Regions from separate parts of the Pseudoalteromonas sp. PAR1 genome, predicted to be linked through region 1. Evidence: predicted binding sites of a transcription regulator. Region 1 holds the regulator's gene; the other holds the start of a gene.
The links. The regulator FliA, encoded in region 1, starts transcription of late flagellar genes. The targets are predictions, from matches to a motif close to CTAAAGNTNNNNNNNNNNNNGCCGATA.
Positions count from the first base shown of each region.

Region 2: the regulator FliA is predicted to act here: its motif matches at 3,122-3,148, upstream of pomA (flagellar motor protein PomA).

Region 1 is NZ_CAMZMY010000006.1:182,506-196,704, forward strand. Features, by position in the region: gene fliQ (flagellar biosynthesis protein FliQ) at 1-32, shown strand, start outside; gene fliR (flagellar biosynthetic protein FliR) at 33-812, shown strand; gene flhB (flagellar biosynthesis protein FlhB) at 822-1,952, shown strand; gene flhA (flagellar biosynthesis protein FlhA) at 2,024-4,135, shown strand; gene flhF (flagellar biosynthesis protein FlhF) at 4,156-5,637, shown strand; gene QL229_RS07200 (MinD/ParA family protein) at 5,630-6,490, shown strand; gene QL229_RS07205 (RNA polymerase sigma factor FliA) at 6,517-7,227, shown strand; gene cheY (chemotaxis response regulator CheY) at 7,268-7,651, shown strand; gene QL229_RS07215 (protein phosphatase CheZ) at 7,669-8,436, shown strand; gene QL229_RS07220 (chemotaxis protein CheA) at 8,452-10,725, shown strand; gene QL229_RS07225 (chemotaxis response regulator protein-glutamate methylesterase) at 10,789-11,928, shown strand; gene QL229_RS07230 (flagellar motor protein) at 11,921-12,685, shown strand; gene QL229_RS07235 (flagellar motor protein MotB) at 12,690-13,649, shown strand; gene QL229_RS07240 (ParA family protein) at 13,661-14,199, shown strand, end outside.
Region 2 is NZ_CAMZMY010000005.1:223,597-242,874, reverse strand. Features, by position in the region: gene QL229_RS06265 (DNA topoisomerase III) at 1-692, opposite strand, end outside; gene QL229_RS06260 (hypothetical protein) at 759-1,235, opposite strand; gene QL229_RS06255 (flagellar motor protein MotB) at 1,365-2,288, opposite strand; gene pomA (flagellar motor protein PomA) at 2,292-3,059, opposite strand; gene xseB (exodeoxyribonuclease VII small subunit) at 3,331-3,573, shown strand; gene ispA ((2E,6E)-farnesyl diphosphate synthase) at 3,578-4,465, shown strand; gene dxs (1-deoxy-D-xylulose-5-phosphate synthase) at 4,555-6,417, shown strand; gene QL229_RS06230 (ligand-binding sensor domain-containing diguanylate cyclase) at 6,477-9,563, opposite strand; gene QL229_RS06225 (phosphatidylglycerophosphatase A) at 9,597-10,082, opposite strand; gene thiL (thiamine-phosphate kinase) at 10,079-11,053, opposite strand; gene nusB (transcription antitermination factor NusB) at 11,098-11,508, opposite strand; gene ribE (6,7-dimethyl-8-ribityllumazine synthase) at 11,524-11,988, opposite strand; gene ribBA (bifunctional 3,4-dihydroxy-2-butanone-4-phosphate synthase/GTP cyclohydrolase II) at 12,186-13,301, opposite strand; gene QL229_RS06200 (riboflavin synthase) at 13,344-13,997, opposite strand; gene ribD (bifunctional diaminohydroxyphosphoribosylaminopyrimidine deaminase/5-amino-6-(5-phosphoribosylamino)uracil reductase RibD) at 14,002-15,141, opposite strand; gene nrdR (transcriptional regulator NrdR) at 15,144-15,593, opposite strand; gene glyA (serine hydroxymethyltransferase) at 15,701-16,957, opposite strand; gene QL229_RS06180 (hypothetical protein) at 17,249-17,617, shown strand; gene thrC (threonine synthase) at 17,650-18,933, opposite strand; gene thrB (homoserine kinase) at 18,952-19,278, opposite strand, start outside.

The DNA of each region.
Region 1 (14,199 bases):
TAGTGATGTCGATACCGGAGATTGCAGGCTAAATGGAGTTTCCATTTGCAGTCATAATTCAATGGCTCAGTGATTTTCTACTGCCGTTGGTCCGCATAAGCTCAATGATCATGATTATGGCTGGTCTTGGCGCGAAAAACGTTCCCACACGAATTAAACTAGGTTTAGCTATTGTAGTAACGTTTGTTGCTGTACCTATGTTGCCGCAGGCAAGCTTTAATAATCTTTTCTCATTTGAAATGATATTAGTCGTGATACAGCAAATGCTGATTGGTGTTGCGATTGGCTTTGCTTCAGTCTTACTGCTCAATACCTTTGTTCTTGCCGGACAAATACTAGCAATGCAAACCGGTCTTGGTTTTGCGTCGGTCGTTGACCCGTCAAACGGTATGAATGTTCCAGCAGTGGGCCAGTTTTATCTCATTTTGGCTACTTTGCTGTTCTTTGTGTTTAACGGTCATTTGATGATGATTCAAATGGTTATTCATAGCTTTGAGGTATTGCCAATCGATGGTAATTGGTGGGCGGTGGATCATTACTGGGATATCGTTACTTGGGGCGGTTGGATGTTTACCACAGCCTTAGTACTTGCCTTGGCACCACTAACAGCTATGCTGGTTATTAACATGTCGTTTGGTGTAATGACCCGTGCAGCGCCGCAACTTAATATCTTTTCCATAGGTTTCCCGTTTACTCTTGTAGCTGGTCTTGTGATTATTTGGGCAACGCTTGGTAACTTTATGACTCAGTTTGAGTTTCAGTGGTTAAAAATGGTTGAGTTAATGTGCAGCCTTGTTGGTTGTACACCTTAGGAGCGAGCCATGGCTGAAGATTCAGGTCAAGAAAAAACCGAAGAACCCACCGGGAAAAAAATAGAAGATGCCAAGAAAAAAGGCCAAGTAGCGCGCTCAAAAGAGCTCGGCACTATGTTTGTACTTATTTTCTCTGCAATTTCGTTACTAATTTATGGTCCTGAAATCGGCAAAGGTTTGTACAACATTATGGGCCGATTATTGAGCCTGAACCGCAATGAAACCTACGACACCACTAAAATGTTCTCTGTGTGGGGAATTGTTGCTGATGCGTTGATTTTCCCTATGGCGATGTTCGTTTTTATCATTGTCATTGCTGGTTTTATAGGAAATACCTTGCTAGGCGGATTTAATTTTAGCTGGGAAGCCGCAGCACCAAAAGCGAGTAAAATGTCGCCTGCGAAAGGTATTAAACGTATGCTTGGCCCTCAAGCTGGCGTAGAGCTTGTTAAATCCATTTTGAAGTTTGCAGTGGTTGCAGGCTTTGCGGTGTTTTTAATTAATACCTTTTTTGATGAAATACTTCATTTGAGCCAAGAAAGCGCACCCAGTAATTTTATTCATGCGCTTGAGATCCTCTCTTGGATGTTTTTAGGATTGACCTGCACGTTGATAATCATCGCAGCGATTGATGCTCCATATCAAAGCCACAAGCATCATAAAGAGCTGAAGATGACCCTACAAGAAGTAAAAGACGAATACAAAAACTCAGAGGGTGACCCACAAATTAAAGCGCGTATTCGCCGTACGCAGCGTGAAATGTCGCAAAGGCGCATGATGCAAGATGTCCCTGATGCCGATGTTATTGTTACCAACCCGACTCATTACTCTGTGGCGCTAAAATATGATACAGCCAAAGCCGGAGCGCCTATTGTGCTTGCTAAAGGGGTTGATGAACTTGCTATGCAAATTCGTAAGGTTGGTAAAGGAAACGATGTGCCTATTGTTGAGTCTCCAATGCTTACTCGTGCGCTTTATCACACCACCGATGTGGGCCAGCAAATTCCGGATCAGCTGTTCACTGCAGTTGCTCAGGTTCTCGCTTATGTATTCCAGTTAAAACGCTTCCAAAAAGGACGTGGTAAACGGCCTGTTCCACTCGACAAAAAGTTACCGATTCCAGATGGTTACAAATATTAATTCCTAGCCTTATAACTTGGAATAGTTATTGCAAATTCCGTGTAGTGTCAATTTTTTGAAATTGTTGAATTATGGAATTTAAAGCGGTATTACAACAACTTAACAGAGATAAAAAAGAATATGCTAAGGGTGTCGGTACGCCACTGCTGGTACTTGCAGCCTTGGGTATGGTTATTTTACCCCTGCCTCCATTTCTTTTAGATATTCTTTTTTCGTTTAATATCGCGTTAGCCCTAGTGGTGTTACTTGTTACTGTGTACACCATGAAACCGCTTGAGTTTGGTATGTTCCCAGCGGTACTTCTGATTGCAACCATCATGCGCTTAGCACTGAATGTAGCCAGTACCCGTGTGGTATTGCTTGAAGGTCATAATGGTGGGGACGCTGCGGGTAAAGTAATCGAGGCCTTTGGCTCGGTAGTTATCGGTGGTAACTATGCGGTTGGTTTAGTCGTCTTCCTTATTCTTATCATCATTAACTTTGTGGTTATCACTAAAGGTGCTGGCCGTATTTCTGAAGTGTCAGCTCGTTTCACCCTTGACGCAATGCCAGGTAAACAAATGGCAATTGATGCTGACTTAAACGCTGGTTTCATTAGTGCTGAACAAGCCCGTGAACGTCGTGAAGAAGTAACTCGCGAAGCCGATTTCTATGGCTCGATGGATGGTGCGAGTAAATTCGTAAAAGGTGATGCGATTGCTGGTATTGTCATCTTGGTTATTAACATTGTTGGTGGTTTATTTGTTGGTATGATCCAGCATGATCTTACTTTTGGTCGAGCAATGGAAGTTTACACTCTTCTAACCATTGGTGATGGTCTTGTTGCGCAATTACCTTCGCTATTATTATCAATCGGCACAGCGATTGTTGTAACCCGTCAAAATGAATCGCACAACATGGGCGATCAGTTTAAAACGCAATTGGGTAATGAAAAATCGTTATTCATTGCCTCTGGTATCCTAATCATTATGGGCTTAGTACCGGGCATGCCACATATTGCATTTTTAAGCTTAGGTGCATTGTTAGGTTATTTAGCGTATTACACGCAACAGCAAAAACTTAAAGCTGCAGCTGAGAAAGCAGAGCAAGAAGCTAATGGCGGTGCACCGGGTACGGGTGTTGCTAACAAACAAGAACAAAAAGAACTTGGCTGGGATGATGTACAGCAAGTTGATGTGATTGGTTTAGAAGTAGGTTATCGCTTAATTCCACTTGTTGACCAATCTCAAGGTGGTGAACTGTTAAATCGTATCAAAGGTGTGCGTAAAAAGCTGTCTCAGGAGCTTGGCTTCTTGGTGCCTCCTGTGCACATTCGCGATAACTTAGAACTTGACCCTAACGCTTACAGAATCACGATGATGGGTGTTTCAAGCGGCGAGGGCGAGCTTAAGCATGGCGATGAGCTCGCGATCAATCCTGGTCAAGTATTTGGCCCAATCAAAGGCGTGGCTACTAAAGACCCTGCATTTGGTTTAGATGCGGTATGGATCAAACCAGATCAAAAAGATGAAGCGCAATCATTAGGCTACACCGTAGTCGACTCAGCAACTGTTGTTGCGACTCATATTAGTCAGTTACTTACTAACAGTGCAGCGTTACTACTTGGCCATGAAGAAGTGCAAAACTTATTAGATATGTTAGCGAAGAGTCATCCTCGTTTGGTTGAAGGACTGGTTCCTGACGTATTACCACTCACAACAATCGTAAAAGTGCTACAAAATTTACTAAACGAAGGGGTGGCAATTCGCGATATGCGCTCAATTGTACAGACCCTTGTTGAATATGGCCCACGTAGCCAAGACCCTGATGTACTAACGGCTGCAGTGCGAATTTCACTGCGCAGACTAATCGTTCAAGACGCCGTTGGTATGTCTTCTGAAATCCCTGTCATAACCTTGGCGCCTGAGTTGGAACAGATGTTGCATCAGTCACTTCAGAATGCAGGTGACGAAGGTGCCGGAATTGAGCCAGGCCTTGCAGAGCGACTTCAACAATCATTGAACGAAGCGCATCAAAACCAAGAAATGGCCGGTGAACCTTCGATACTGTTAACGTCAGGAATGTTACGTACTGTGTTATCTCGCTTCGTTAAGTACACCATCCCAGGTTTAAGGGTGATGTCTTACCAAGAGGTACCAGACGAAAGACAGATTAAGATTGTCAGCTCAGTAGGCCAACAATAGGATAGTAAAGGGGTTGAACCATGAAAATTAAACGTTTTTTTGCCAAAGACATGCGCACAGCACTCAAGGAAGTGAAAGACGAGTTAGGTGTTGATGCGGTAATTATGTCAAACAAAAAGCTAGCCAACGGCGTTGAAATCGTTGCAGCTGTTGATTATGACAAAGCAGCCCCGAAAGCAGAAGCAAACCCAGCGCCAGTGCAATCAGCACCTGCGCCACAGCATAACTTCGTCAAACCAGAGCCAATGCGTGCCAAGCCTGAGCCGCAAGCAAAAGTTGCCGATAGCTTACAAGCGTTACTAGAGCGTCAAGCCCCACGCCCTCGTTCGCCAGAGCTGGCGTCAATGTTCAGTCAGTCTGGTATTGATACGAGTGAACACTATCAACCTAAAGAGCAAAGTTATGACCAACCTCGTCCTGAATATGCTCCAAAACCACGCTATCAAGAACAAGCTGCTCCACGTATGCAAACACAAGCGCACAGTTTAGGTTTTGATGATGACTTAGACTCAGGGTTTGATGATCTAGATACACCTACAGAGCGCAAACAAGTAGCGCCGGCAAATCAATCTGAAATTGCGACAATGCGCGAAGAAATGAATGCCATTCGTCAATTACTTGAACATCAAGTATCAGGCTTAATGCAACAAGATATGGCGCGTCGCGATCCGACTCGTGCGTGTATGATTGACCGTTTAGCTGGTATGGGTATTGAGCGTGACGTTGCAGAGCAAATGGCCTGTTTTATTCCTGACGATGTATCACGTCAACAAGCTTGGCAAGCACTTCTGCAAATGGTTGAAAACCAAATGCATACAACGAATAACGAAATCCTGCGTCAAGGTGGTGTATTCGCTTTAGTTGGCCCTACAGGTGTTGGTAAAACAACCACTGTTGCAAAACTCGCAGCACTTGGTGCACAAAAATATGGTGCCGATAAAGTGGCGCTTATCACGACTGATACTTACCGTATTGGTGCCTACGAGCAACTTGCAACTTATGGCCGTATTATTGGTTGTGGTGTGAAGCAAGTAAAAGATGCCAATGAATTGGCTGAAGTGCTATACCATTTACGAAATAAGCGTCTAGTATTAATAGACACTGCAGGTATGAGCCAACGTGATTTACGCTTAACTGAGCAACTTAATACCTTAATGCGTAATCAGCGAGTTGATATTCGTAGTTATTTAGTGTTGAGTGCTACAGCACAAATTAATGTGCTACAAGAAACCGTAAGACACTTTAAAAAGGTTCAGCTAAGTGGCTGTATCTTCACTAAATTGGATGAATCGTTGAGTTTAGGTGAGATTATTAGCATAGCGATTCAAAATCGCCTGCCAATAGGGTATCTTACTAATGGTCAGCGTGTTCCAGAAGATATTCGCGTAGCGAATGCTGAAAAACTAGTGAAAAAAGCTGAACAATTGTATTTAAAACGAGCAAAAGCACAACATTCACGACGTCAAGCAGTAGCGTCGAACACAGTAGGGATGTATGATTAACACAGTATTAGATCAAGCAAGCGGCCTGCGCAAAATGAATCAAAATAATAATAGTGGCGTTAAAGTTATCGCTGTTACTGGCGGCAAAGGTGGTGTGGGCAAAACGAATGTATCACTCAACACTGCAATTGCATTAGGTCAGCAAGGAAACCGCGTATTAGTATTGGATGCCGATTTAGGGTTGGCAAACTGCGACGTGATGCTTGGTTTACGTGTTGAACGTAATTTATCTCATGTTTTATCTGGCGAATGTGAGCTTGATGAAATTCTTGTAGAAGGCCCTGCTGGTATTAAAATTGTGCCAGCAACGTCTGGCTCGCAAAGCATGGTTGAGTTAACTCCTTCTGAGCATGCTGGCCTTATTCGCGCTTTTAGCGAATTAAACACCGAGTTTGATATTTTAATTGTCGATACCGCCGCAGGTATTTCGGACATGGTATTAAGCTTTTCACGTGCAGCACAAGATGTCGTTGTGGTTGTATGTGATGAACCTACCTCAATTACAGATGCCTACGCGCTTATTAAAGTGTTAAGCCGAGAGCATGGTGTATATAAATTTAAAATTGTTGCCAACATGGTGCGTAGCATGCGTGAAGGGCAAGAATTATTTGCTAAACTTTCAAAAGTAACGGATCGTTTTTTAGATGTTTCTATGGAATTAGTCGCAACGATTCCCTATGACGAAAACATGCGTAAATCTACGCGACGTCAAAAGGTTATCGTTGAGTTATTTCCAAACTCACCAGCAGCGGTGGCGTTTAAAACATTAGCAACGAAAGCAGTTAAGTGGCCGATCCCTAACCAACCGTCTGGTCACTTAGAATTTTTTATTGAGAAACTAGTAAACGGCTAACTATGACAACATCGGTGAATAAAGCGATGGGATATCAATCAGCACAGAATTTAAATGCGATTGTTGAAAAGCACGCCTCTTTAGTCAAAAAAGTGGCGTGTCATTTGATTGCTCGTTTACCTGCTAGTGTTCAGCTCGATGATTTAATTCAGTCAGGCATGATCGGCCTTATTGAGGCGTCAAAAAACTTCGACGCTAGTAAAGGTGCAAGTTTTGAAACCTTTGCAGGTATCAGAATTCGCGGTGCAATGCTTGATGAAATCCGTCGAGGCGATTGGGCACCACGCTCTGTGCATCGAAATGCACGTCTAGTCGCAGAAACAATTGCTGAATTAGAAAGTACCCTAAACCGCGAGCCCAAAGACACAGAAGTTGCTGAAAAACTTGATATTACACTAGATGAGTACCATCATATTCTACATGACGTTAATTCTAGTAAAGTATTAGGTATCGAGGATTTAGGTGTTGATGAAGACGTAATAACACCAATGGGTCATGATTTAGCACTAGACAAACCGTTTAATAACGTTAAAAATGAGCGGTTTAACCAGTCTCTATTAACGGCTATCCAATCGTTACCAGAAAGAGATGCCCTTGTTTTGTCTTTGTATTACAACGATGAAATGAACTTGAAAGAAATAGGACACATACTCGATGTTAGCGAGTCGCGTGTGAGTCAAATACATGGTCAGGCGATGATTAAGCTCAAAGCAAAAATCAATGACTGGATTAATTAGTAGTAAGTAAATATAGGTTCAAACCTCACCGGAGGATGTTTTGGATAAAAACATGAAGATTCTTGTTGTTGACGATTTTTCTACAATGAGACGTATCATTAAAAATCTATTAAGGGATTTAGGTTTTACCAATGTGCAGGAAGCTGATGATGGTTCAACAGCATTACCAATGCTACAAAATCAAGAATTTGATTTTGTTGTAACAGATTGGAATATGCCTGGCATGCAAGGTATTGACTTGTTACGTGCTATACGTGCCGATGATAGCCTTAAACACATTCCTGTTTTAATGGTAACAGCTGAAGCGAAAAAAGAACAAATTGTTGCTGCTGCTCAAGCAGGTGTTAATGGCTACATTGTTAAACCATTTACTGCTGCGACACTTAAAACCAAATTGGAAAAAGTGTTTGAACGTTTAGGTTAATCTAAGGGGAGAGGCTTATGTCAGCACCTGCTGCGCCTCATATAAGTTTAGAGCAAGCTCGTCAACTTGTTGAGTATCTTGAAAAAGGTGAACAAGAGAAGGCAGATAAGCTAATTCTTGAAGCCGCCTCAAAAGAACAATCAGAGTTGTTTGCCGAAGTCGGTAAATTGACGCGTCAACTGCATGAAGCGTTAAAGAACTTTGATCTTGATACTCGTCTCGTCGATTTAACTACCGATGCGATACCCGACGCTAAACAGCGATTAAACTATGTCATGGAAATGACAGAAAATGCAGCAAATAAAACCATGGATGCTGTTGAGGCAAGTTTACCTATTGCACAACAACTTGCTGATGAAATTGCAACAATCAAGCCCACGTGGGATCGATTGATGAACCGAGAAATTGAGCTTGGTGAGTTTAAAACCTTATGCCATAGCTTAGATAAGTTCATGAACAACTCTCATACTAAAACTGATGAATTACAAGGCTTGATGACCAATGTGCTTATGGCGCAAGACTACCAAGATTTAACTGGTCAGGTAATTCGCCGTGTTATTGAACTAGTACGAGAAGTTGAAGACAGTTTAATTAATCTCTTAACTGTATTCGGCAGTCAAGAAGATGGTCAGCAAAAACAAGAAAAACAGGCCACAGAACAAGCACCTGCAACAAGCGATACGCTAGCAGGTCCTGAAGGGCCAATTATTGATGCAGAGTCACGTGATGATGTTGTCTCAGGACAAGATGAAGTTGATGACCTATTATCAAGTTTGGGCTTCTAAGAGGAGAGTAACTGCATGAGCTTTGAAGTCGATGAAGATATTTTACAGGATTTCCTTGTTGAAGCAGGGGAAATTCTAGAGCTTTTGTCAGAACAATTGGTTCAGCTTGAGAACAACCCAGAAGACAAAGACTTACTTAACGCAATTTTTAGAGGTTTCCACACTGTAAAAGGTGGGGCAGGTTTCTTGAGTATGACAGAGCTTGTTGACGCTTGTCATGGTGCAGAAAATGTCTTCGATTTACTTCGCCAAGGTGTGCGTAGTGTAACACCTGAATTAATGGATGTTATTCTTCAAGCTCTTGATACCATCAACGAAATGTTCTCAACTATTCAAAATCGTGAGCAACCAGAGCCTGCCGATCCTGCTCTACTTGATGTACTTCATAAGTTAAGTCAGCCACCAACAGCAGAAGAGCTTGCAGGAGAAGACACAAGTGTTATTGAAGACACAACCCCTGCACCTGAAGAGCCAGTAGTAGAAGAACCTGTTGTTGATACCACTGATGTAACAGCCGACATAAACACTGATAATATTGATGAAAGCGACCCGTTTGCTTTTGATATGCTATTTGATGGTGGTGGTTTAGCCCAAGAGAGTGCTTCACAGAATATTGATGAAATCACTGAAGACGAATTTGAAAGTTTACTTGATGAGTTACATGGTAAAGGTCAAGGACCTGCAGCTGCAACTCTCGATTCAAGCAGCAATGATAGTGATGACATTACCGACGATGAGTTTGATAGCTTATTAGACGAACTTCATGGTGTGGGCAGTTTTGGTGAAGTTAAACAACCCGATACCCCTCAACCTGAAGCTCCAAAACCTGCTGCTCCTAGCACCAGTGTAAGTAGTGATGGTGATGACGAGATCAGTGATGATGAATTTGAAGCATTACTTGACGAATTACATGGCAAAGGGAGTGCACCAAAATCACTTGAAAGCACCCCAACAGCCGCACCGAACGTAGAGCCAGAGAAACCAACGCAAGCAGAGAAACCTGTTGCTAAAGCTGCGCCACAACAAGCTGCACCGAGTAAACCAGCAGCACCAAGTAAAGCGACTCCTGCACCAGCTAAAGCGCCTGAGTCTGCTGCTGCACCGAAAAAAGCGCCGCCACCTCAGGCCGAAACTACTGTACGTGTTGATACAAAACGCCTAGATGAAATTATGAACATGGTGGGCGAGCTTGTATTAGTGCGCAATCGATTAGTGAGCCTTGCTAATAACACAAACAGTGAGTCAATGGGCAAAGCTATTTCAAACCTTGATGTAGTTACAGCAGACTTGCAAGGTGCGGTAATGAAAACCCGCATGCAACCAATTAAAAAGGTATTTGGTCGCTTCCCTCGCGTAGTACGAGACTTAGCACGTAGCTTGAAAAAAGATATTAATCTGCAGCTGGTTGGTGAAGAAACAGATTTAGATAAAAACCTTGTAGAAGCGTTAGCAGATCCATTGGTGCACTTAGTGCGTAACTCTGTTGACCATGGTATTGAAATGCCAGAAGTGCGTGAAGCTGCGGGTAAACCTCGCACAGGTACTGTCACTTTATCGGCATCTCAAGAAGGTGACCATATCTTACTGACCATTCGTGATGATGGTGCAGGTATGGATGCTGAAAAGCTGAAGAAAATAGCGATTAGCAAAGGGGTTATTGACCATGATCAAGCAAGTCGTTTATCTGACACCGAGGCTTATAATCTAATTTTTGCACCGGGTTTCTCAACGAAAGAAGAGATCTCTGACATTTCAGGCCGTGGTGTCGGCATGGATGTAGTAAAAACGAAGATCACCCAGCTTAATGGCTCGGTTAATATCCAGTCAGAATTGGGAGTAGGTACTGCGCTTGAAATCAAGGTGCCATTAACACTGGCTATCTTACCGACCCTTATGGTTGTGGTAGGTGAGCAAACTTTCGCATTACCACTTGCAGGTGTTAGCGAAATTTTCCATCTTGATTTAACTAAAACTAACGTTGTTGATGGTCAGCTAACAATTATTGTGCGTAAAAAAGCGATTCCGCTTTTCTATTTACAACACTGGTTAGTGAAAGGAGCCAACCGCCAAGAGCGAAAAGCAGAAGGTCACGTGGTGATTGTGCAAATTGGTACCAAACAAGTAGGGTTTGTTGTTGACTCATTGATTGGTCAAGAAGAGGTCGTAATTAAACCTCTTGATGCATTACTTCAAGGTACACCTGGTATGGCTGGTGCAACAATCACATCAGATGGTGGCATTGCGTTAATTTTAGATGTACCGAGTATGCTCAAGCACTACGTTGGCTAATAAGAAATAGTAATTTGCAGCCAATAGGCTGCATTAAATACGATAAATAACAAGAGAGTGCCAATGGCAGTCAAAGTATTAGTTGTTGATGATTCAAGCTTCTTTCGCCGTAGAGTGAGCGAAATATTAGAGCAAGACAGCAATATTCAGGTAATAGGGTTTGCAGTAAATGGGCGCGAAGCGGTTGATAAGGCCCGAGAACTAAAGCCTGATGTAATTACCATGGATGTGGAAATGCCTGTACTTGATGGCATAAGTGCCGTTAAAGAAATTATGGCAGCCACACCCACGCCTATTTTAATGTTTTCATCGCTTACTCGTGATGGTGCAACAGCCACTCTTGATGCATTAGATGCCGGTGCGCTTGATTTCTTACCAAAGAAATTTGAAGACATTGCACGTAATAATGAAGATGCAATTGCATTATTACAAAATAAAGTAAAAGAGATTGGCCGTCGTAGAATCTCTCGATTTACCCGCCCAGCACCTATTGTAAGACCGTCAACTTCTACCAGTTCACGCAGCAGCGGTATTGTACAGCCTGATCGCAGTTTTAGTCGTTCAACACCGACTCCGGGCTCTTCATCGCCATCTGCAGCAAGTAACATTCGGGCTTCTGGTAAACAATATCAGTTGGTCGCAATTGGTACGTCAACGGGTGGCCCTGTGGCATTGCAAACTATTTTGACGCAATTACCTGCTAATTTTCCGCATCCTATTTTACTTATCCAACATATGCCTGCGGCGTTTACTCCGGCATTTGCAGCACGGCTAAACGGCTTGTGTAAAATTAACGTAAAAGAAGCACAGCAAGGCGATAGACTGGTTGCTGGCACAGCTTATTTAGCTCCGGGCGGTCAGCAAATGCTGGTAGAAGGACGTGGTAGCTCACGTACGCTACGCGTGTTTGAAGACGATAGTCCTCGTATTACTTATAAACCAAGTGTAGATGTTACTTTTGCCAGCGCAGCCAAAGCGTACGGGGCAGATGTATTAGCTGTCGTGTTAACGGGAATGGGGGCTGATGGCCGAGATGGTGCCCGCATGCTCAAGCAAGCAGGTGCGACAATTTGGGCTCAAGACGAAAAAACGAGTGTCGTATATGGTATGCCTCAAGCTGTTGCTAATGCAGGCCTTGCCAGTGAAAGTCTTGCATTAAATGATGTTGCGGCTCGTTTAACGCGAGAGACTGGCTGTGGATAAGCTTTCCTTTCTTGGTTTAATCGTTGCTGTCAGCGCAATTGCCTTTGGTTATGCGCTAGAAGGAGGAGTGGTAACAGCCTTATTCAACGGGCCTGCGCTAGTTATCGTACTTGGCGGTACCTTAGGTGCTGTGATGCTCCAAACCCCGGGCAGTGTTTTTGCAAAAACACTTAAAATTAGTCATTGGGTTTTTTTTCCTCCATATCATGATATCGACGCCGCCATTGAACAAGTAAAACGCTGGTCACATAAAGCGAGGCAAGAGGGCTATTTATCATTAGAGTCTGAAGCACTTGCTCATTCAGACCCCTACGCGGCAAAAGGGTTGAACTTATTAGTCGACGGTATTGATGAGAATAGACTTAGAGATACGCTAGAGATCGACTTAATGCTTGAACGTGAGCGCTTGCTTGAAGTTAGCAGAGTGTATGAAGCGATGGGGGGTTACAGCCCGACAATCGGTATTTTAGGTGCCGTATTAGGCCTAATACAAGCAATGCAATTTATTACTGATCCTGAAAAACTAGGTGCGGGTGTAGCAACCGCCTTTATCGCTACCATTTATGGTGTTGGCTTAGCAAACCTGTTGTTTTTACCTATGGCGAACAAGCTGAAGCAACAAATTGAACAAAAAATGCTTTATCATGAGTTACTTGCTGAAGGTATTATTGCAATCTCTCAAGGCGAAAGCCCACTAAACATTGAACTTAAACTTGAGGCGTACCGTGTTGATCGTCCAAGTTTAGTTGACGAGTAATATCATGTTGCGCCGTCGCTTGCGTCAAAACACTCAAAAAAGTCAGCATACTGAACGTTGGTTGGTTTCATACGCAGATTATATGACTATTATGTTTGCGTTTTTTGTGGTGATGTACGCGATCGCAATTAGTAAAAATGAAGATTTCCAAATCCTCTCCGATTCTCTTGAACAAGTTTTTGAAAAATCAGCCCGTCAGCAGCAGCAAGTTGGAACAGGTGTCAACGGTACGGGTATTTTGACTGACCGAGTCAGTCCCGAAAATGATATTTTATACGGAGAAAGCATCCGTAAAGATGAACAAGGCCCAGAGCTACTTGATGGGCAAAGTGAGACCAGTAATATTGATAAGAAGCACCTAGGTAAACCACTCGATAGCCTTCTTACCAAGTTACAGTCTGCACTGATAGATGAAATTCGCGATGGTGAGGCAAGTCTTGAGTTACATCAAGATTGGCTAATTATAGAATTGAGTTCGGGTATGCTGTTCTCTTCTGGAAGTGCGGTGGCTCAGCAACGAGCCAAGCAAGTTGTAAGCTTAGTCAAAGATATAATTGCCCCTGTAGATAACTATATTCGTGTGCGTGGTTATACCGATAACGAAGGTATTCGCAATGAAATGTTTCGTTCTAACTGGGAATTGTCGGTTGCACGTGCCACTTCTGTGTTAGTTGAACTTGAAAACTTAGGTATCAACCCAGCACGTATGGCGATTGAAGGCTACGGACAATATTCACCGTTTGCGAGTAACGATACAGAACAAGGCCGAGCTGAAAACCGTAAAGTGGTGGTTGCGCTTTCTAAATATGGTTTACCACCAGAGCCGACAACCCCTAGTGATGAAGACACTGAAAAGCCGCAGCAACAAGCTCCTGAAATTGAGTTGCCAAGCAATGATAACACCATTAAAGTGATTCAATTACCTCATGGTGGCATTCGAATAACCACGCGCAATGAACAATAATAAGGTGTGATGTGAAAGTTTGGACAGTAGCAAATCAAAAAGGTGGCGTAGGGAAAACAACAACAGCTGTCAGCCTTGCGGGTATTCTTGCATTACAAGGTAAGCGTGTTTTACTTATTGATACCGATCCACATGCATCTTTAACTTATTATTTTGGTATTGATTCTGAAGAGCTTGAGGTTAGCGTGTATGATATTTTTGCGCGCGGCAACAGCATGGCAAGTGAAGAAATTTTGCAAGCGTTATGCCCTTCAACATTAGAAAACCTTGATATTTTACCTGCCACTATGGCAATTGCGACACTTGATAGAAGCATGGGTAATAAAAATGGTATGGGCTTAATTCTTAAGAAAGCGCTGGCAAAAATTAGTGACCATTATGACTATGCAATTATTGACTGCCCACCAGTACTAGGGGTGTTGATGGTTAACGCCTTGGCAGCCAGCGAGCGTATTTTGGTGCCAGTACAGACTGAGTTTTTGGCTCTTAAAGGTCTTGACCGAATGATGCGGACGATGGAATTAATGCAAACATCGCAGTCTAAGCAGTA
Region 2 (19,278 bases), on a different contig from region 1:
TCAGTTTCAAGATGAGCTAATACTTCATAAAAAGGTTTTGCTACAAAGTTCGCTATTTCATTATCACGATTTACAACTAAGCCTAAAATAGGTGTTTGTACCCGGCCAACAGATAACACATTACCAAACCCAGCTTTTTGCCCAGCTAGCGTATAAGCTCGCGTTAAATTCATACCAAATAGCCAATCAGCACGCGAGCGAGCTAAAGCAGATACACTTAAGGGAATAAAATCACGATTCAATTTTAAATTATTAAGTGCTTTTTTAACTGCACTTAAGTTTAAATCGCTGATCAAGAGTCGTTGAATTTGCTGTTTTTTAGCTTGGCTTAGTTTGACCTGATCAATTACTTCATCAACCAATAGCTGGCCTTCACGGTCAGGGTCACCTGCATGAACTATGATACTTGCTTGCTTGATTAGCTTTTTTAATACAGTGAGTTGTTTACGGGTTTTTGCTTTAGGTTTTAATTGCCATTGTTCTGGCACGATAGGTAAGTGCTCAAATCGCCACTTTTTAAAACTTGCATCGTAATCATCGGGCTCTGCTTGTTCAAGCAAATGCCCTACACACCAAGAAACACAATCACCATTAGCAAGCTCTATATAACCATCCTGTTTTTTCTGTGGTTTTGGCAGCGCATCTGCAATGGCCCGTGCTAGGGAGGGTTTTTCGGCAATGTAAAGTTTCATAAAGCAACACTAAATACTGTTTTTATAAACAGTAGTCTAGCACAGGATTTTTAACTTAGGAATCGCTTAAGCTTGCTGACTTCGTCGAGTAAAGAGATAGATAAGTGGTAGGTAACAAACGACCACAGTACCAATATTGATTAGCGGTAGCAGGGTCTTATACATGTAGGTACTGTATGATAAATCCCAAAGATGGCGGTCGACCAAACGGAACAGTTGTAAAATTGGCGCCATAATAACAACAAGTTGTCCCAACACACTTTGCCATAAGTAGACTTTGTCTTTAATACCTAAATAAGCAATGATTGCCATCCAAGCAATATCATTAAAAGCCCAGACTACATAGCGCCAGATATAAATGTCATCAAATTCTTTTAAAGCAGAATAAATAAGAGTTCCATAAAGGAAAAAAGCAGCAGTAATAACAGAGAAATAAAAAGCAGGCCAGTCTTTACGAAGATAAAAAATAATAATAGCTGGGCTCAAAATGAACACCCAGCTATTGCTTAAGATAACTCTAATTTCTACAAACCAGTCAGGCAAAATGTAGCGCCTTAATCAGTTTTATCGTCATCACCGCCATCACCATTGCCTGGCATATAGCTATATTTATCAACTTTTTTCATTTGTATACTCCATTACATCTGTTAATGAAGTTTCACTTTAATTGATTTATTGCCTCACATCAATAGGCTCAGATTCATGCGCCTTACCTTGCATAATAGAGATCTCGACTCGTCGGTTACGCCTACGATCTTCATCGGTTACATTCGGTACTAGTGGCCTGGTTTCTGCGTGACCTACAACCATCATACGAGATTTATCAAAACCGGGCGCCTTTTCCATTTCGCTAGCAACTGCAACAGCACGTTTTGACGACAAATCCCAATTGTTTGTATAAAGCTCATTCGATACTTGGAAATCATCTGTATGCCCTGACACGGTTATTTCACCCGGCACATCTTTTAACAGCGTAGCAATATCACGAATGATAGGTTTAAACCTAGGCTGTAAGAAAGCACTGCCTGATGGGAATGAGCCATTCTCACGAATGCGAATAATAATTTGCTGACCTAGTGACTCAAGTTCAATCGCGCCATCCATAATTTGCTGCTCAAGCTGTTGGGCAATTTTCTTCACAAGCTCATTCGTTTGCTCTTGATCGGCTGCAGAAATTGACTGCTCCATAGCTTGTTGCTGAGCAGTGCTTTGTGATTCCCCACCACGCTTATTACCACGCTGTTCTTGACGACCACCTGCAGAGCTTTCATCACCAGCCTGAAACTCGAGCATTTGTTGTGTCATCTCTACGGTTTGTTGTTGAATTGTCTCGATAGGAGTAGGTTCAGGTTTGCCCGGAGTGAACTCCATTGCAATGACCGAGGTCCCTTTTGGAATATCTTTTACTTCAATTTTATTTTGTACACCAAAAGCAAACTTCATTGAACCTGCTATCTGCTTAAACTTAAGAACATCCATTTCCGAGAAAGCAAGCAAGAGTACAAAGAAGCACATTAATAGCGACATTAAATCTGCGAAGGTTCCCATCCAGGCAGGTAACCCCGGAGGTGGACATTTGCACTCTTGATCTGACATGCCCTACTCCTCGGTATCGACTTTACGTTTTGATTCAGCTAAATAGTTTTTCAAGATACCTTCAATTACTTTCGGGTTTTGACCATCTTGAATACCCAGTACCGCATCAAGAATTAAACGTTGGTTGAGGGCTTCTTCATCTTTACGCAGCTCTAGTTTTACCTGAATTGGAATTGCAACAACGTTTGCCAAAAAAGCACCATAAAGTGTTGTTAAAAGAGCTACAGCCATTGCAGGACCAATTGCTTTTGGGTCATCCATGTTAGATAACATTGCAACCAAGCCTATTAGCGTGCCTATCATCCCCATCGCAGGAGCGATATCAGCAAGCGACTTAAATAAACCTGCACCAAGTTCATGGCGAGTAGCGGTGAGGGAAATATCTTTTTGCAGTGTGGCACGAACTACATCAGCATCATGACCATCCACTAACATATCAACCCCTTTACGCATAAAGCCGTTAGGGATTTCGGCTTCTTCTAATGCTAAGAAACCACCTTTACGTGCTGAGTCAGCTAATTCTACTGCTTTTTCAATTAATTCTTCTGGTGATTCAATTTTGAACATAAAGGCTTTTGCAGCGACCTTACCAATGCCCAAAAACTGCCCCATAGTGAAGTTCGATAACACGATAAAAATCGAACCACCAAATACAATGACCACCGAAGGCGTGTTATAAAACATTGCAACTTGGCCGTCACTACTTAATACCATCGACATAGCAATTAAGCCTATGGCACCAAGAATACCTATTATGGTTGCTAAATCCACATACCCCTCCAGAGGAACAATTACACGACACCAACGGCATCAAATTTTTATTATTAACTGCTTATCGGCAAGCAATTGAATTACTTAAATCATTAAATGAATTAATTTTATTTTAATGTAAGATTTTTAAGCTACAAGTTGCCGCTACTTCTAAAACCGTAAAAATAGCATATTGATTTCCTTTTATGCGCAAAAAAACACATCATTCTTTGACCTAGTTTAGCATTCCCCCTAAAATTGGCCTCACTTTCTATTAGCTATCGAGGCCACTATGGCAACAAAGAAACCAGAAAACTTGAGTTTTGAAGAAGCACTGGATGAATTATCTCAGATTGTTGCACAAATGGAGCAAGGTGAACTGTCTTTAGAACAATCGCTAAAACAGTTTGAGCGTGGTATAGCGCTAGCGAATGCCTCATCTGGAAAATTACAACAAGCCGAACAAAAAGTGGCCATATTAATGGGTAACGATAGCCAAGCTCCTCTTAGCAACTTTGACTCAAACTTGGACTAATTAAGTGCAATTAAAAGAACAATTACAACGCGCTCGAGAAGACGTTGAAGCACATTTAAATCGCTATTTCGAACTGCCACTGAACACTGAAAAAACCATTAAAGAAGCCACTCATTACGGCGTTTTAAATGGTGGTAAGCGCTTACGTCCTTACCTCGTTTATGCGACGGGCCGCATGATGGGAGCTGACAAAGCTGACCTTGATATTCTTGCCGCTGCTATTGAGTGTATTCATAGCTACTCATTAGTGCATGATGACCTACCAGCAATGGATGATGATGACTTAAGACGTGGCCGCCCTACTTGTCATATTGTTTATGGTGAAGCGCAAGCTATTCTCGCCGGTGATGCTCTTCAAACATTAGCATTTGATTTAATTGCTAACCATCAGTTTGCAGTACCTGCGACACAACAGGTAAGAATGATCGCCTCGTTAAGCAAAGCCTCAGGTATAGAGGGTATGGTAGGTGGTCAGGCACTTGATATTGAAGCCACTGATAAAGCAATTACAGTCGAAGAACTAGAACGTATTCATCAACTTAAAACTGGCGCATTACTCAACTGTGCAATTACCTTGGGGGCTTTGGCCGCGCCGCAATGTGATGAGCAAACGTTAAAGCAGCTTAATTTGTTTGGTCAAGCAATTGGTCTGGCTTTTCAGGTACAGGACGATATTCTCGATGTAGAGGCAGACACCGAAACGTTAGGCAAACCGCAAGGTTCAGATATTGCGGCCAATAAAGCGACCTACCCTGCATTATTAGGTATGGCAGGCGCTAAGCAAAAAGCACAAGACTTATTGGCTCGGGCTCATAAAGCACTTGAGGCTATTGATTACGACACCCGCGAGCTGGCAAGCCTTGCTAGCTATATTGTTGAGCGTAATTATTAACGTCTAAAAAAGAAAGACAAAATAACTAAAAAATCAGAGCAGCAATGGGCTATAATGCACTCTGGTTAGCGAAGGATGTATATAAAATCATGACACTTGATAGTAGCAAGTATCCATTATTAAGTTTGGTTGACGAACCAGCACAACTGCGTGATATTGCGCAAGATAAGTTACCTGCGTTTAGTAAAGAGTTACGCGAATACCTGCTTAATTCAGTTTCGCAAAGTAGTGGTCATTTAGCATCAGGTTTAGGTACTGTTGAGTTAACAGTGGCCCTTCATTATGTCTATAACACCCCTGAAGATCGTTTAGTATGGGATGTGGGTCATCAAGCATACCCGCACAAAATCTTAACGGGTCGCCGTGACCAAATGCATACTATCCGTCAGAAAGACGGTTTACACCCTTTCCCATTCCGTGAAGAAAGCCCTTACGACACCTTCAGTGTTGGTCATTCAAGTACTTCTATTTCTGCAGCGCTCGGCATGGCTATTGCCGCTGAAAAAGAAGGTAAAGATCGTAAAACGGTTGCTGTTATTGGCGATGGCGCAATTACTGCTGGTATGGCATTTGAAGCGATGAACCACATGGGCGATGTAAACCCTAACGTGTTAATTATCTTAAACGATAATGAAATGTCGATTTCAGAAAACGTAGGTGCCCTAAACAACCACTTTGCACGTATTTTGTCTGGTAGCTTCTACACCAATATTCGCGAAGGCAGTAAAAAACTTCTTTCGGGTTTACCGCCAGTGAAAGAACTTGCCAGCCGCATGGAAGAACACCTAAAAGGTATGGTCATTCCGGGCACATTCTTTGAAGAATTAGGCCTAAATTACATCGGCCCAATCGACGGTCACGATGTCAATATGTTGGTCGATACCTTACGTAATATGCGTAACCTTAAAGGCCCGCAGCTACTGCATATTAAAACGCAAAAAGGTAAAGGTTATAAACCTGCTGAAGCGGATCCAATTGGTTACCATGGCGTACCAAAATTTGATCCAAGCATGTCTAAATTACCAAAATCAAAACCTGGCGCTGCCACATTCTCAAATGTGTTCGGTGACTGGCTTTGTGATATGGCAGCACAAGATGACAAGCTAATGGCGATTACTCCTGCTATGCGTGAAGGCTCAGGCATGGTTCGTTTTTCTAAAGAGTACCCAGCGCAATACTTTGATGTAGCAATTGCTGAGCAACATGCTGTAACGCTTGCAGCTGGTTTTGCCTGTGAAGGACTAAAGCCTGTTGTTGCTATTTATTCAAGCTTTTTACAACGTGCGTACGACCAACTTATTCACGATGTGGCATTACAAAACCTACCGGTTTTATTTGCTATTGATCGTGCCGGGATTGTTGGTGCTGATGGTGAAACTCATCAAGGTGCTTACGATTTAAGCTTTATGCGCTGTATTCCTAATATGATTATCATGGCGCCAAGCGACACTAATGAGTGCCGCCAGATGCTGTATACAGGTTACCAATGCAATCAGCCTGTTGCCGTACGATACCCACGTGGTAGTGCTGGCAATTGTGATGTTGAATCAACAATGAGTGCGATTGAAATTGGTAAGGCGCGAAGTATCAAACAAGGCAGTAAAGTGGCAATCTTGTCATTTGGTACGCTACTAGAAAACGCCAAATCAGCTGCTGAAGAGCTTAATGCAACAGTGATTGATATGCGCTTCATTAAGCCTCTTGATACAGAGACTATTAGCGAGTTGCTGAGTAGCCACGATGTAATTGTTACCCTAGAAGACAACGCCATTGCTGGCGGTGCGGGTTCTGCTGTGAATGAGTACTTAGCTGCAATTAAAGCAAATGTGACTATCTTGAACTTAGGTATTCCAGATGAATTCATTAAGCATGGTACACAAGACGAAATGCACGCCGAAATGGGCTTAGATGCAAACGGTATCTTAACTAGCATCAAAGAGTTTATGTCCTAAGCCGTACACTATTAAAACTAAAAAGGAGCCTTAAGGCTCCTTTTTTGTCATCGTTTATATTAGCGCATCCAAACCTTAATATCAGCAAGACCTGTTTCTTGAAGAACACCCAGTTGTTTATCAACATTATTATTTTGCTCAAACTCAAAAGCATCTAATTGTTCATCAAAGGTAATATTTGCAACGCCATCACCACCGCGCTTTTTCACTTGGTGTAGCGCGATATCAGCTAAATTAACAGACGTTTCCCAGCCAATCACTTGACCACCCAATAAAGGTAATGGATAGAAAGACCAGCCAATAGACGCAGTGATGGTGGTCGATTCCCCATTTGGTAGCCTAAATGGGTTTGCTGCAATTGCTTCACACAAATCGGCAACATAATTGTCTATAGCTGTACGTTTGAAATCACGTAATAAGAGTAAAAACTCATCGCCACTCCAGCGTGCGACATAGTCTGAGCCTTGTGTCCGGCTATTCAATAATGTCGCCATTTGCTGTAAACAACTATCGCCTGCAAGTGGTCCATAGGAATCATTGATGCGGCTAAAGTTATCAAGGTTAATTATCAGTAGCACCAACGACTTACCCTGTGCTTGCAATGATTGCGAATTACGTTGGAAATGTTCAATATCTTTAGGGAGCTGATCAAACAAGAAGCGACGACTACGAAGCCCTGTTAGCTCATCTGAGTGGCTGACTAACTTAAGCTGAGAGTTTACTTGATTGAGCTTATCGTTGGCTTCACGAAGCTCTACGGTGCGCTCTGTTACTAAGCTTTCAAGTGCTAATTGTTTACGCTTCTCTTGCGCCCTAAACACCCAAAACACGAGGTAGAACAATAAAATAAAACTACTTGTGATCAAGAGTCTAAAGTAAATGGTCTCATCAAAGCGACGTGGAACAACGAATGTGTACTCGGTACGACGAGCCTTTTGCCAATCTTCACCACCACGTTTGGCTTCAAGCTGAAACAAAAATGCCCCCGGCGGTAAATTTGTATAAATAGCCTCACGGCGGGTGTTTGCATAGCGCCAATCACTGTCTAAACCACTCAGTCGATATCTAAACTCAATACTTGAAGGAGCAAAATAATCAATTGCGGTATATTTGATTGTCACATCGCGCTCATCAATTTGTAGCTCAGGTTTATCACCTAAAGTAGCGGTACTTAAGCTTCGCAGCGGCGTAATAATGCTTTCAATACGCGGCTTAAGCGCTTGCACACCAAAAAGCTCAACACTCTTAGGTATTTCAACTACCCCTTGTAAGCTTGGGTACCAAATAGAGTTACCTGTGTCTGCTACAGCATCATGGCCAAGACCAGCACAGCACTGACTGGCTTTACCATCTAATTGTCGGTCAAATGATGAGATCACTTGCTCTACTTTTAAGCTCTCGATATCAGCACCAAATTGCTCTACCGGCATGCGGTAAACGCCCTTCATGGTACTTACCCAAATACGTTTTAACTGTTTGTCATAAACAAGGCTGAAAATCGAGCCGTACGGTAGGCCGTCTGTTGCATCAAGTTGACGCCACTGTCCTTGGGTGCTGCGATAAAATAAACCATCGTTAAGAGAGCCAATTAATATCCCCACCCCTTCAATATTTAAAATACTGGTGACATAAGCGCTTTCTAAACTGGTTTGGTCGCCAATTTTTTCAATACCACGGTCAGTAAAGTAATAAGCCCCTTTACTGGTACCTATTAAGCCAAAATTTTGCTCATCAAGCACATAGGTAATAAATTTACTGCTCAAGAACGCATTGTAAGCAAAAGGTGTTAAGCCACCGTAACTTAAACGGTACATACCGCGGCCAGTACCGAGCCAAAAACCGCCTTTACTAGAACGGCTAATTGCGAATACAGGGTTATCGCGCAGTGCTCGTCCTGGCACTGTATACAAGGTTTGATTCTCATAGTAAAAAACACCGCGACCTGTAGCAATGTATAAGCGATCACCATCAAACTGCAAATCGTGAACTGCAGCCCGACCAAACTGATTACTTGGTATTTGATTTACAAAATTCTTATTGTAATCGAAGTAGCCGACACCACTGCGGTTAGCCACCCATAGTTTGCCATCAGGTGCTTGGCTAATCGCCATCACCGCTTCTGTCATATTTGAAATAGCTGAGTGGCGCTCAATACGCCCTTCGTGAGCAAGCCATAACCCCTCACTGAAACTTGCCAGCCAAATATTATTTTGATTATCACGGAAAATATCTGCAAACCAAATACTTTGATCAAGCTGACTTGGCTCAACCCATTGCCAGTCCCCAGAGTTATCTCTAAAGAGTAAACGGCCATAAGTTGAAATCCACAACGCCCCATCTGAGTCGCTCATAAACTTGTAAACGGCAGAGTTACTCGCGTTAGGGAGTGGGAATGGACGCAACTCGTCATCTAAATCAAGAAAGTAGGCACCAAGCTCAGAGGCAAGGTATAAATTACCCTCAAGCCACGCCATATCATGAATGATGGTTTGCGCTAGACGCTCAGGTAGAGAGACTTTTGCGGTAAGTTCTAAGCGCAGCTTTGCAAAATCAGATGAAGTATTAGTTAAACGCAGTAAGTGACGCTCGTTAACCAGCCAAATACCTTCTGGCGACAACGCCATTTGGCTCACTGAACCAACTATTTGCGTGATTGCCGTAGCATTTGATACTGGCACGACTAACGCAGAGTTTTGGTTTAGGGTGACTTGATTTCGAGCAACATAATAAAGGCCGTTGGCTGCAATCCAGATACTGCCTTTCGAGTCTTCAAGAATGTCGCGTACTGGGCCTTTAACATTAAAGGTTTGCGACATCATCGTTCTTGGATCGAGGGTTACTATCCCGTTTTTAGTGCCAACCCAAAGTAACCCCGTACTATCAACTAATAGCTTGTTAATACCATTACTTGGCAAGAAATCACTATTTTGTGTGTTGAAGTTGGTGAAAGTATTACCATCAAAGCGGCTCAAACCGAACTGAGTACCCAGCCACATGTAGCCTTGCTCGTCTTGAGCGATGCTCTTAAGAGATTGAGATGGCAAGCCGTTTTGGATATTCCATTGTTTGACGACGTAGTCAGTAATAGATGCAAACGCAGGCATACTGCATAACACCAACAAACAGACAACTAAAAATCGCATCATATACTTGCCACCAAGTAACACTGTATTAATCGTTTAAAAGGGTAAATAGCCAGCTTTAAACAAAGCCTGTACACAAATTAATGAAAAAATACCTGCTAAAATATCATCAGCCATGATGCCCAAGCCACCGTGTAAACGCCTATCGAGAATACGAATAGGGCCTGGTTTAGCGATATCAAAAAAGCGGAACAATAAAAAACCAACTAACAATGACTGCCAACTAAGTGCAGCGCCAATCATGGTGATATAATAACCAGCAACTTCATCCCAAACAATGGCAGGATGATCATGCACCCCTAAGTCATCTGCTGTTTTACCACAAGCCCAAATACCAAATACGCTGATCACAATTGCAAATACAATCTGTAACCATAGCGGAAAGTACATAGTTGTAAAAATAAATGGTAATGCAGCAAAAGTACCAAAGGTGCCAGGTGCTTTAGGCGCTAGGCCTAAACCAAAACCCAAACCAAATAATTGATGTGGGCGTTTTAAATTAAATAATCGGTTACTACTCAAACCGGCTCCTTTGCAAAGTGTTGAAACCCTTTACCTTGATAGTTAAATTTTTCACCATCAAGTAGTAGTTCAATTTCACTTTCGCCACTTCTTATTTGCCCAACACAGCTGGCTTCGACGCCATATTGACGAAGTTTCATATCAACCATGCTTTTATTGCTTTCAGGCACAGTAAAAAGTAATTCGTAATCGTCGCCGTAATTTAAAATATAGTCAAACTGTTCAGGGCGTGGAATTGATGCGCTGACAGCATCAGACACAGGTACTTTATCAACATGGATCACTGCACCGACTTGCGAAAGCGCCAATACATGACCTAAATCAGCTAATAAACCATCAGAGATATCGATGGCCGCTGAAGCCGCACCTCTTAATACCTGCCCAGCTGCAACTCGCGGAGTCGGGTAATCGAAACGATTGTTTAAATAACTCAAATGCTCAGGCGCGATGTCGAAACCTTGCTTACGTGCTTCGATCGCAACACCGGCGTCGCCCAGTGGTCCGGTCACATAAATCCAATCACCTACCTTTGCACCACTGCGACGCAATGCTTTGCCTTCAGGCACAATACCTTTGGCACAAATAGTAATTGTGAGCGGACCTTGTGTAGTGTCTCCACCGATGATTTGCACATTAAAGTATTCCGCAATTTCATGCATACCTTCTGTGAACTGCTCAATCCATTCCATATTCACTTCAGGCAGGGTCAATCCTACTGAAATCCAGGTAGGTTCAGCACCCATTGCAGCCAAATCACTTAAGTTAACAGCTAACGCCCTATGCCCAAGGGCGCGAGGAGAAATGTCATCAAAAAAGTGTACACCTGCAACTAATGTGTCGGTTGTCACAGCTAATTGACAGTTTTCTGGCACAGTGACCAACGCACAATCATCACCTATACCAAGGTTTACATCACGACGGATGATACCGCGACCTTTAAAGTAACGGTTAATTAATTCAAATTCCTTCATTCACAAAAAAGCCGGCCCAAGCCGGCTCTCCTTTACGGGGCTACTTACTTACGCAGCTCTTTAACTGCTTTATCAAGTACACCGTTGACAAACTTATGGCTGTCTTCAGCACCAAACATTTTAGCAAGCTCAATACCTTCATTGATTGCTACTTTGTATGGAACGTCTTCACGGAATTTCAGCTCATAGCCAGACAGACGTAAAATTGCTTTTTCGACCATGTCTAACTCATCTGCTGGGCGTGCTAAATGTGGCGCAACGATTTCATCTAATTGCTTACAGTTAACAACAACACCGCGTGCTAGGTCTTTGAAATATTCGACGTCGATTTTAGTCACATCATTTTCAATTAACATTTGCTGTTCAATATCAGCAATTGGGTTACCGCTTAACTGCCAAGAGTATACGGCTTGAAGTGCTAAGATACGTGCTTTACGTCTTGCTGCTGGTTTCACAGAGATTCCTTAAACTTAAATTTTGTCTAACACATTAACCATTTCAAGCGCACCTAAAGCAGCTTCGCCACCTTTGTTACCCATTTTGGTACCTGCGCGCTCAATTGCTTGCTCAATGCTTTCAGTGGTTAATACGCCAAATGCAACCGGGATATCGTACTCAAGTGATACTTGTGCAAGACCTTTGTTTGATTCGCCAGCGACTAAATCAAAGTGTGGTGTACCACCTCTGATCACAACGCCTAGAGCGATGATTGCATCGTGTTCTTTCTTTGCTGCAACGCGTTTCGCTGCTAAAGGTAATTCAACGGCACCTGGTACGTAAACAACAGTAATGTCGTCGTCAGATACGCCACCTGTGCGCTTAAGCTCATCAACAGCACCTGCTAATAGGCTGCTACCAATAAAGTCATTAAAGCGAGAAATGACAATGGCAAACTTTTTGCCCGGTGCGTATTTGTTACCTTCAATAATTTTCATTTAATAACCCTAAAAAATAAGTTTAAGCGGTTGCGATTGCGCAAAAATTACGGCGCATAATACCACAAAAATATAAAAGTAGCCTAGTTAACCTGAACTCTGGCTAATAAATCTAACTCTAGTGGCCACTCGTAACGCTAACCGCATTGAATTTAAATAAAATTACGAGTAAACCTCTTAATTAAATTACGCGTTAATTAAGATTGCGGCTCAACGTAGTCAACCACTTCTAAGTGGAAACCTGATAGTGCATGGTATTTTTTCGGACGGCTCATTAAGCGCATTTTTTCAATACCTAAATCAGCCAAAATCTGCGAGCCCACACCGACAGTACGCGATGTCCCTTGGAATTTACGATGATTTACATTTTCACCCGCATCTTCGGCAGCAAATGCTTTTACCATTGCTTCAAGGTCTTCAGTTGATTCTTGCTTACCCAAAATAACCAGCACGCCATTGTGTTCTGCAATGTAAGCCATCGCATCCGATAAGCCCCAACTGCGATCAGCACTACGATCAGATAATAAAATATCATTGAAGGTACTTTGTAAGTGAACACGAACAAGCGTTGGCTCTTCTTTCGATACTTCACCTTTTTGTAAAACATAGTGAAGTTGACCATCAATGGTGTCTTTGTAGGTAACTAAATCAAACTCACCGTGATCAGTTGGCAGTTTACATTTAGCAACACGCTCAATGGTGGTTTCGTTTAGGTTTCTGTATTCGATTAAATCTGCAATAGTGCCAATCTTTAAGCCATGCTCTTTTGCAAAAACTTCAAGATCTGGACGACGTGCCATGGTGCCATCGGCATTTAAGATTTCAACGATCACAGATGAAGGCTCAAGACCCGCTAAACGAGCTAAATCACAACCGGCTTCGGTATGACCTGCACGTGTTAACACGCCACCTGGTTGCGCCATAATTGGGAAAATATGCCCAGGTTGTACGATATCGCTCGGCACGGCACCTTTGGCAATAGCTGCTTGAACTGTACGTGCTCGGTCAGCTGCTGAAATACCTGTCGTTACGCCTTTCGCTGCTTCAATCGACATAGTGAAGTTAGTTGAAAAAGCAGCACCGTTATTTTTAACCATTAACGGCAAATCTAACTGCTGGCAACGCTCTTGCGTCATCGTTAAACAAATTAAACCACGGCCGTGTGTTGCCATAAAATTGATAGCATCAGCACTTATATGCTCTGCTGCGATGATTAAATCGCCTTCATTTTCTCTGTCTTCATCGTCCATTAAAATAACCATTTTACCGGCTTTAATGTCATCGATAATTTCTTGCGCGCTGTGTAGATTCATAATGTGCCCATGAGAGTATGATTAATAGTGACGTATCTTTGCTTATTTAATAAAACCAGCTTGTGCTAGCAAGCTCATTGATATGTCTGAACGGGAAGGTTGTTCGGCCCCTTTTATTAGGCGCTCTAAATAGCGAGCAATCTGGTCAACTTCTAGGTTCACCTGAGTACCCACTTGAAATTCTGCAATCGTTGTTTGCTCTGCGGTATGCGGAACAATAGTCAACTTGAAGCGGTTTTGCTCGACCTCGTTGACCGTTAAACTAATACCATCAATACATACCGAACCTTTGTAAGGAATGTACTTCATTAAATCATTGTCAGTACTTAGCCAGTACTCTGTTGCACGGGCATTAGGACTGATACTTTCTACAGTCGCAATACCATCAACATGACCAGATACTAAATGCCCACCTAAGCGAGAAAGTGGTTGCATGGCTTTTTCAAGGTTAACTGTTTGACCTTTTTTATAGTGAGCAAAGCCCGTTAAGCTGATTGTTTCGTTTGATAAGTCAGCACTAAAACCATCGCTATGTTTAGCGACAACCGTCAAACACACACCATTGGTGGCAATACTGTCACCGAGCTTAACGTCTTTCATATCCAAATTAGTGCTTTGAATACGAATAGCTAGGTCACCTTGCTTTTGTGTTAGTTCAACAATTTTACCTGTTGCTTCAATAATTCCAGTAAACATAGTGCTACTCTTTATTTTCAATGTGTGTGGCTTGCTTTGCTTTTGTCGCTGTTAAGCGAATATCGTCGCCAATCATCACTGTATCAGTAAAGGTCAGTTCAGTGATATCACTCATCATGGTAACTTCTGCAAAGTTTAGTAAGCTTTTGCCCATATCACCTATTAACTTAGGGGCAATATAAACAATGTATTCATCAATTAAATCTTGCTCAGCAAATGCACCGGCAAGGGTCGCACCTGCTTCGAGCCAAATATGGTTAAATTGCAGCTCAGCAAGACGCTTTAAAACCGCTGATAAATCAACTTTATTATTAACTGCTGGTACAACTTCGTGTTTAACAAAGTGAGGCCATTGATGCTGTTTATCAAGCGATGTAGTGAAAATAATCACCGGACTTTCAATGCTAAATAATGCAAGTTCAGGCCTTAACCTATTTTGTGAATCAATAATCACACGAGCAGGTTGACGCAAAGGCAGTGACGTTGGCATATCAAATGGCAGCTCATCAATGCGTACATTAAGTTTGGCATTATCGGTCATAACCGTATCTGCACCAGTGAGTACCACGCAACTTTGGGCACGAAATGCTTGCACATCTTGGCGCGCTTTAGGCCCTGTGATCCATTTACTTTGGCCATTATTTAGCGCAGTTTTACCGTCTAAACTGCAAGCCATTTTACAAATCACATATGGCAACCCAGTTTCCATGCGCTTTAAAAAGCCTTTGTTTAAATCGCGAGCTTGTTGTTCAAGTAAACCTGATGCTACAGCGATACCTGCATCAGCTAAAATCTGTAGACCGCGACCACTCACCGCTGGGTTTGGGTCGACCATGGCAGCTATAACTTTGCTAACACCCGCTGCTTTTAAACCTTCGGCACAAGGCGGTGTGCGTCCATAATGACTACAAGGTTCTAAAGTCACATATGCGGTGGCACCTTTTGCATTGTCGCCAGCCACTGCCAGAGCATTAACTTCAGCATGGCCCTGCCCTGCTAGTTGATGAAATCCTTCACCGACTATTTCGCCATCTTTAACCAGTACACAGCCAACATTAGGGTTTGGTGTTGTAGTAAAACGACCTTGTTTAGCAAGCTCTATGGCGCGTGCCATATAAGCCGTATCAAGTTCTGTGAATGACATAGTTAATCACCTAAACGAGCGATTTCTTCACCAAACTCGCGAATATCTTCAAAAGAACGGTAAACTGATGCAAAGCGAACATAAGCCACTTTATCTAGTTTTTTTAGTGACTCCATAATGCACTCACCAATTAAATGGCTAGAAATTTCACGTTCACCCGTGGCACGAAGCTGAGATTTAATAATGTTGACCACTTCATCGACCTGCTCGGTGCTGACAGGGCGTTTTTCTAGCGCACGATGCAAGCCATTGAGTAATTTGTCTTCATTAAATGGTTCACGACTACCGTCTTGCTTTATGACTCTTGGCATCACAAGTTCTGCGCCTTCAAAGGTGGTAAAACGTTCGTGACATTCGTTACATTCACGTCGACGCCTAACCTGGTGGCCGCCGCCAACAAGTCGAGAATCAATTACTTTAGTATCTTTTGCGGTGCAAAAAGGACAATGCATAGAGTTCAGCTTCCGTTTATTAAAAACAAAAAAGGCCGCTTATTAAGCGGCCTTTATAATAGCAAAAAACAACGCTATTGTTATCTTAATTACGGTTCAACCAATAATTAAGCGTAAACTGGTAATTTTTTACAGATAGCTTTAACTTTCTCTTTTACTTCAGCTTGTACAGACTCATCATTGATGTTGTCTAATACGTCACAGATCCAGCCAGCAAGCTCTTTTGACTCAGCTTCTTTGAAACCACGGCGAGTAATAGCCGGAGAACCAATACGAAGACCAGACGTTACGAACGGTGAACGTGGGTCGTTAGGAACTGAGTTCTTGTTTACAGTGATGTTAGCGTTACCTAGTGCAGCGTCAGCATCTTTACCAGTGATATCTTTATCGATTAGGTCAAGAAGGAATAAGTGGTTGTCTGTTTTACCAGAAACAACTTTGTAGCCACGCTCTTGAAGAACTTCAACCATAGCTTGAGCGTTCTTTACCACTTGAGCTTGGTACGCTTTAAATTCTGGTTGTAATGCTTCTTTGAAAGCAACTGCTTTAGCAGCGATGATGTGGCATAAAGGACCACCTTGACCGCCAGGGAATACTGCGCTGTTTAGCTTTTTGTAGATTTCTTCATCACCACATGCAGAAACGATTAGACCGCCACGAGGGCCCGCTAATGTTTTGTGAGTTGTCGTAGTAACAACGTGTGCGTGAGGGATTGGGCTTGGGTATACACCCGCTGCGATAAGACCAGCAACGTGAGCCATATCTACGAATAAGTATGCACCAACTTTGTCAGCAATTTCACGGAATTTAGCCCAATCAACGATACCTGAGTATGCTGAGAAACCAGCGATGATCATTTTTGGTTTGTGCTCTAATGCTAGCGCTTCAACTTGAGCGTAATCAATTTCGCCTGTTTCGTCATTTAGGCCGTATTGAATTGCATTATACGTTTTACCAGAAAAGTTAACGTGTGAACCGTGAGTTAAGTGACCACCATGAGCTAAGCTCATACCTAGTACTGTATCATGTGGCTGAAGAAGAGCTTGGAAAACAGCTGCGTTTGCTTGTGAACCCGCATGCGGTTGAACGTTAGCGTAATCAGTACCGAATAATTCATTAGCACGGTCAATTGCTAGCTGCTCAACAACATCAACATGTTCACAACCGCCATAGTAACGTTTGCCTGGGTAACCTTCAGCATATTTGTTGGTAAGCTGAGAACCCTGCGCTTCAAGTACGCGTGGGCTACAGTAGTTTTCAGACGCGATCAGTTCGATGTGCTCTTCTTGACGAGCCGTCTCTTTAGTGATGGCTGCAAATAACTCTGGATCGAAATCCGAAATATTCATGCTACGTTCTAACATGGGGTCTCCTAAGGCAACGTGTATGGTATTTTTTGAAGGCTATATTGTACGCTTAAAACGCACTTTTGCCTATCTTGTAAAGATGAACATATTTAAACAGGGATTGAATTTATTTCACAGTGTTTTAATAATGATATTTTTTTATTGATACATAATAAAAATTTATAAATTTAAAACATTACATATATTTTTAAAATATGATTTAGCGTAAAAAGTTCATCATGCGTTTGCATATGGGCACAATGAAACTAAGCTTGTAATACAAACCCAGATCAAGGATGTTTTGAGTCAATGTTAGCCAAGCCCATTTATGAACTTGTTCCCTACTGCTATTTGTTTTTAGGTATTGCCTGTATCGTCATACCTCATGAGCTGCTCTACACACTCATTGGTATTGTGTCATTTTTGCTGGGTGCAAACATATGGCGAATGCGCTCAGAAGCGCGAAGACGAGATCAAAAAAGTCAGCGAATTAAACAAAGAAGAGCGCGCTATTACTATGAATTTAAACCCTTTATTTTATTCATTAGTGCTCTGACTTTAACACAGTGGACGCAAAACGAGATCATCTTATTAAGCTGCGCTTTGCTATGTTTTAGTGCGTTAGTGATAATTGCAATGAGATTATTGAACCGCCACAGCCATTCATTATCACATTAAAAAAGAGCGGCAATGCCGCTCTTTTAATTACTTTAAGCTAGTTTATTTAAAAGCTCTGTTCTCAATAGTTGATAATCATGCTTGATGTCTTCTGCTAAACAAGGCTTAGCAAGAGCATCTGCTAGAGGCTTAGGCATTGCTAACTCAATACCTAAAATATCTTCAACACTTTCTTTAAATTTAGCAGGATGTGCCGTTGCTAAAAATATACCGGCACTGCCATCTGCTAAATTTTCTTTTAAGCCTTGATAAGCAATCGCTGTATGAGGTTCTGCGATATAACCCGTTTGATGAATTTTTTTCATCACTTCTTTGGTTTCTTCTTCGCCAACACAACTTGAGTAAAAGTCATCATAGCTAAACCAATTATTATCCAACATAAATTGAACACGTGGCCAGTTATTCGGTTTACTCACATCCATTGCGTTTGATAATGACTCAAGCGTGTCATTCGGTGCCCACTCTTTGCTTTGTAAGAAACGTGGCACAGTATCGTTTTGGTTGGTTGTTGCACTCAATTTTGCGACAGGCATACCAAGTACAGCACCGATCATCGCAGCGCACACATTACCAAAGTTACCACTTGGTACTGAGATATGTGCCTTGCTACGCTTTTCTTTTGGCAACTGGGCTATTGCTTCAAAGTAATAACACACTTGAGCGACCAAGCGACTGATATTGATCGAGTTAGCTGAGTTAAGGCCAAGTTTTTGTTTTACTTCATCGTCTAAAAACGCATTTTTGACCATGCTTTGACAGTCATCAAAACTACCATCAACTGCATAGCAGTGAATGTTATTGCCAAGTGTGGTGAACAGTTTTTGCTGCGCTAATGAAATTTTACCTTTCGGATACAGAATAACTACATCAATATTTGGCTTGTTATAAAACGCATGAGCAACGGCGGCTCCTGTATCACCCGATGTTGCCGTTAAAATCGTTACTTTTTCGTCTTGGTTAAATTGTGCCAAACACTCAGCCATAAAACGACCACCAAAGTCCTTAAAGGCAAGCGTTGGACCATGAAAAAGCTCTAAGCAATACATGTCTTTTTCAACTTCAACCAATTTCACATCAAAGTTAAACGCATTTTGCACCATCTGTGCAACAGTATCGGCAGGCAGCTCATCACCAATCAGGTGCGATAAAATCTTACTGCTACGGCTAACAAAGTCCAAATCAAGTAGCGCATCAATGTCTTGAATTGGCGTTAAGCTATCAGGAAAAAAGACCCCCTGATTACGCCCTAAACCCGTTTTTACCGCTTCAACAAACGACACCTGTTGTGATTCATCTTTTAAATTATGTAATTGCATGTTGTTTCCTTAAATTCTTTAAAGCTCTCGTGTGCCAAGCTGATCGATTTGACAGATGTGGCTGAAACCCTGCTCATTAATGTAATTATCGTTCAGCCAAGCTGCGCATTTTTCTGCAGCATCTAAACTTTTACACACGGTAAATAATGTTGGGCCTGCACCCGAAATACTGACGATTTCGGCACCAAGCTCTGGTAATGCTTGTTTCGCTTCGGCAAAACCTTGGATAAGGGGTGCTCGATGCGGCTCGGCTATTTCATCAGTCATGATTGATAGCGCAGCATCAAAGCGTCCCGTTAGCAGTAAACTGCTAAAAGCCGAAAGACGTTGTGCAAATTCAACACT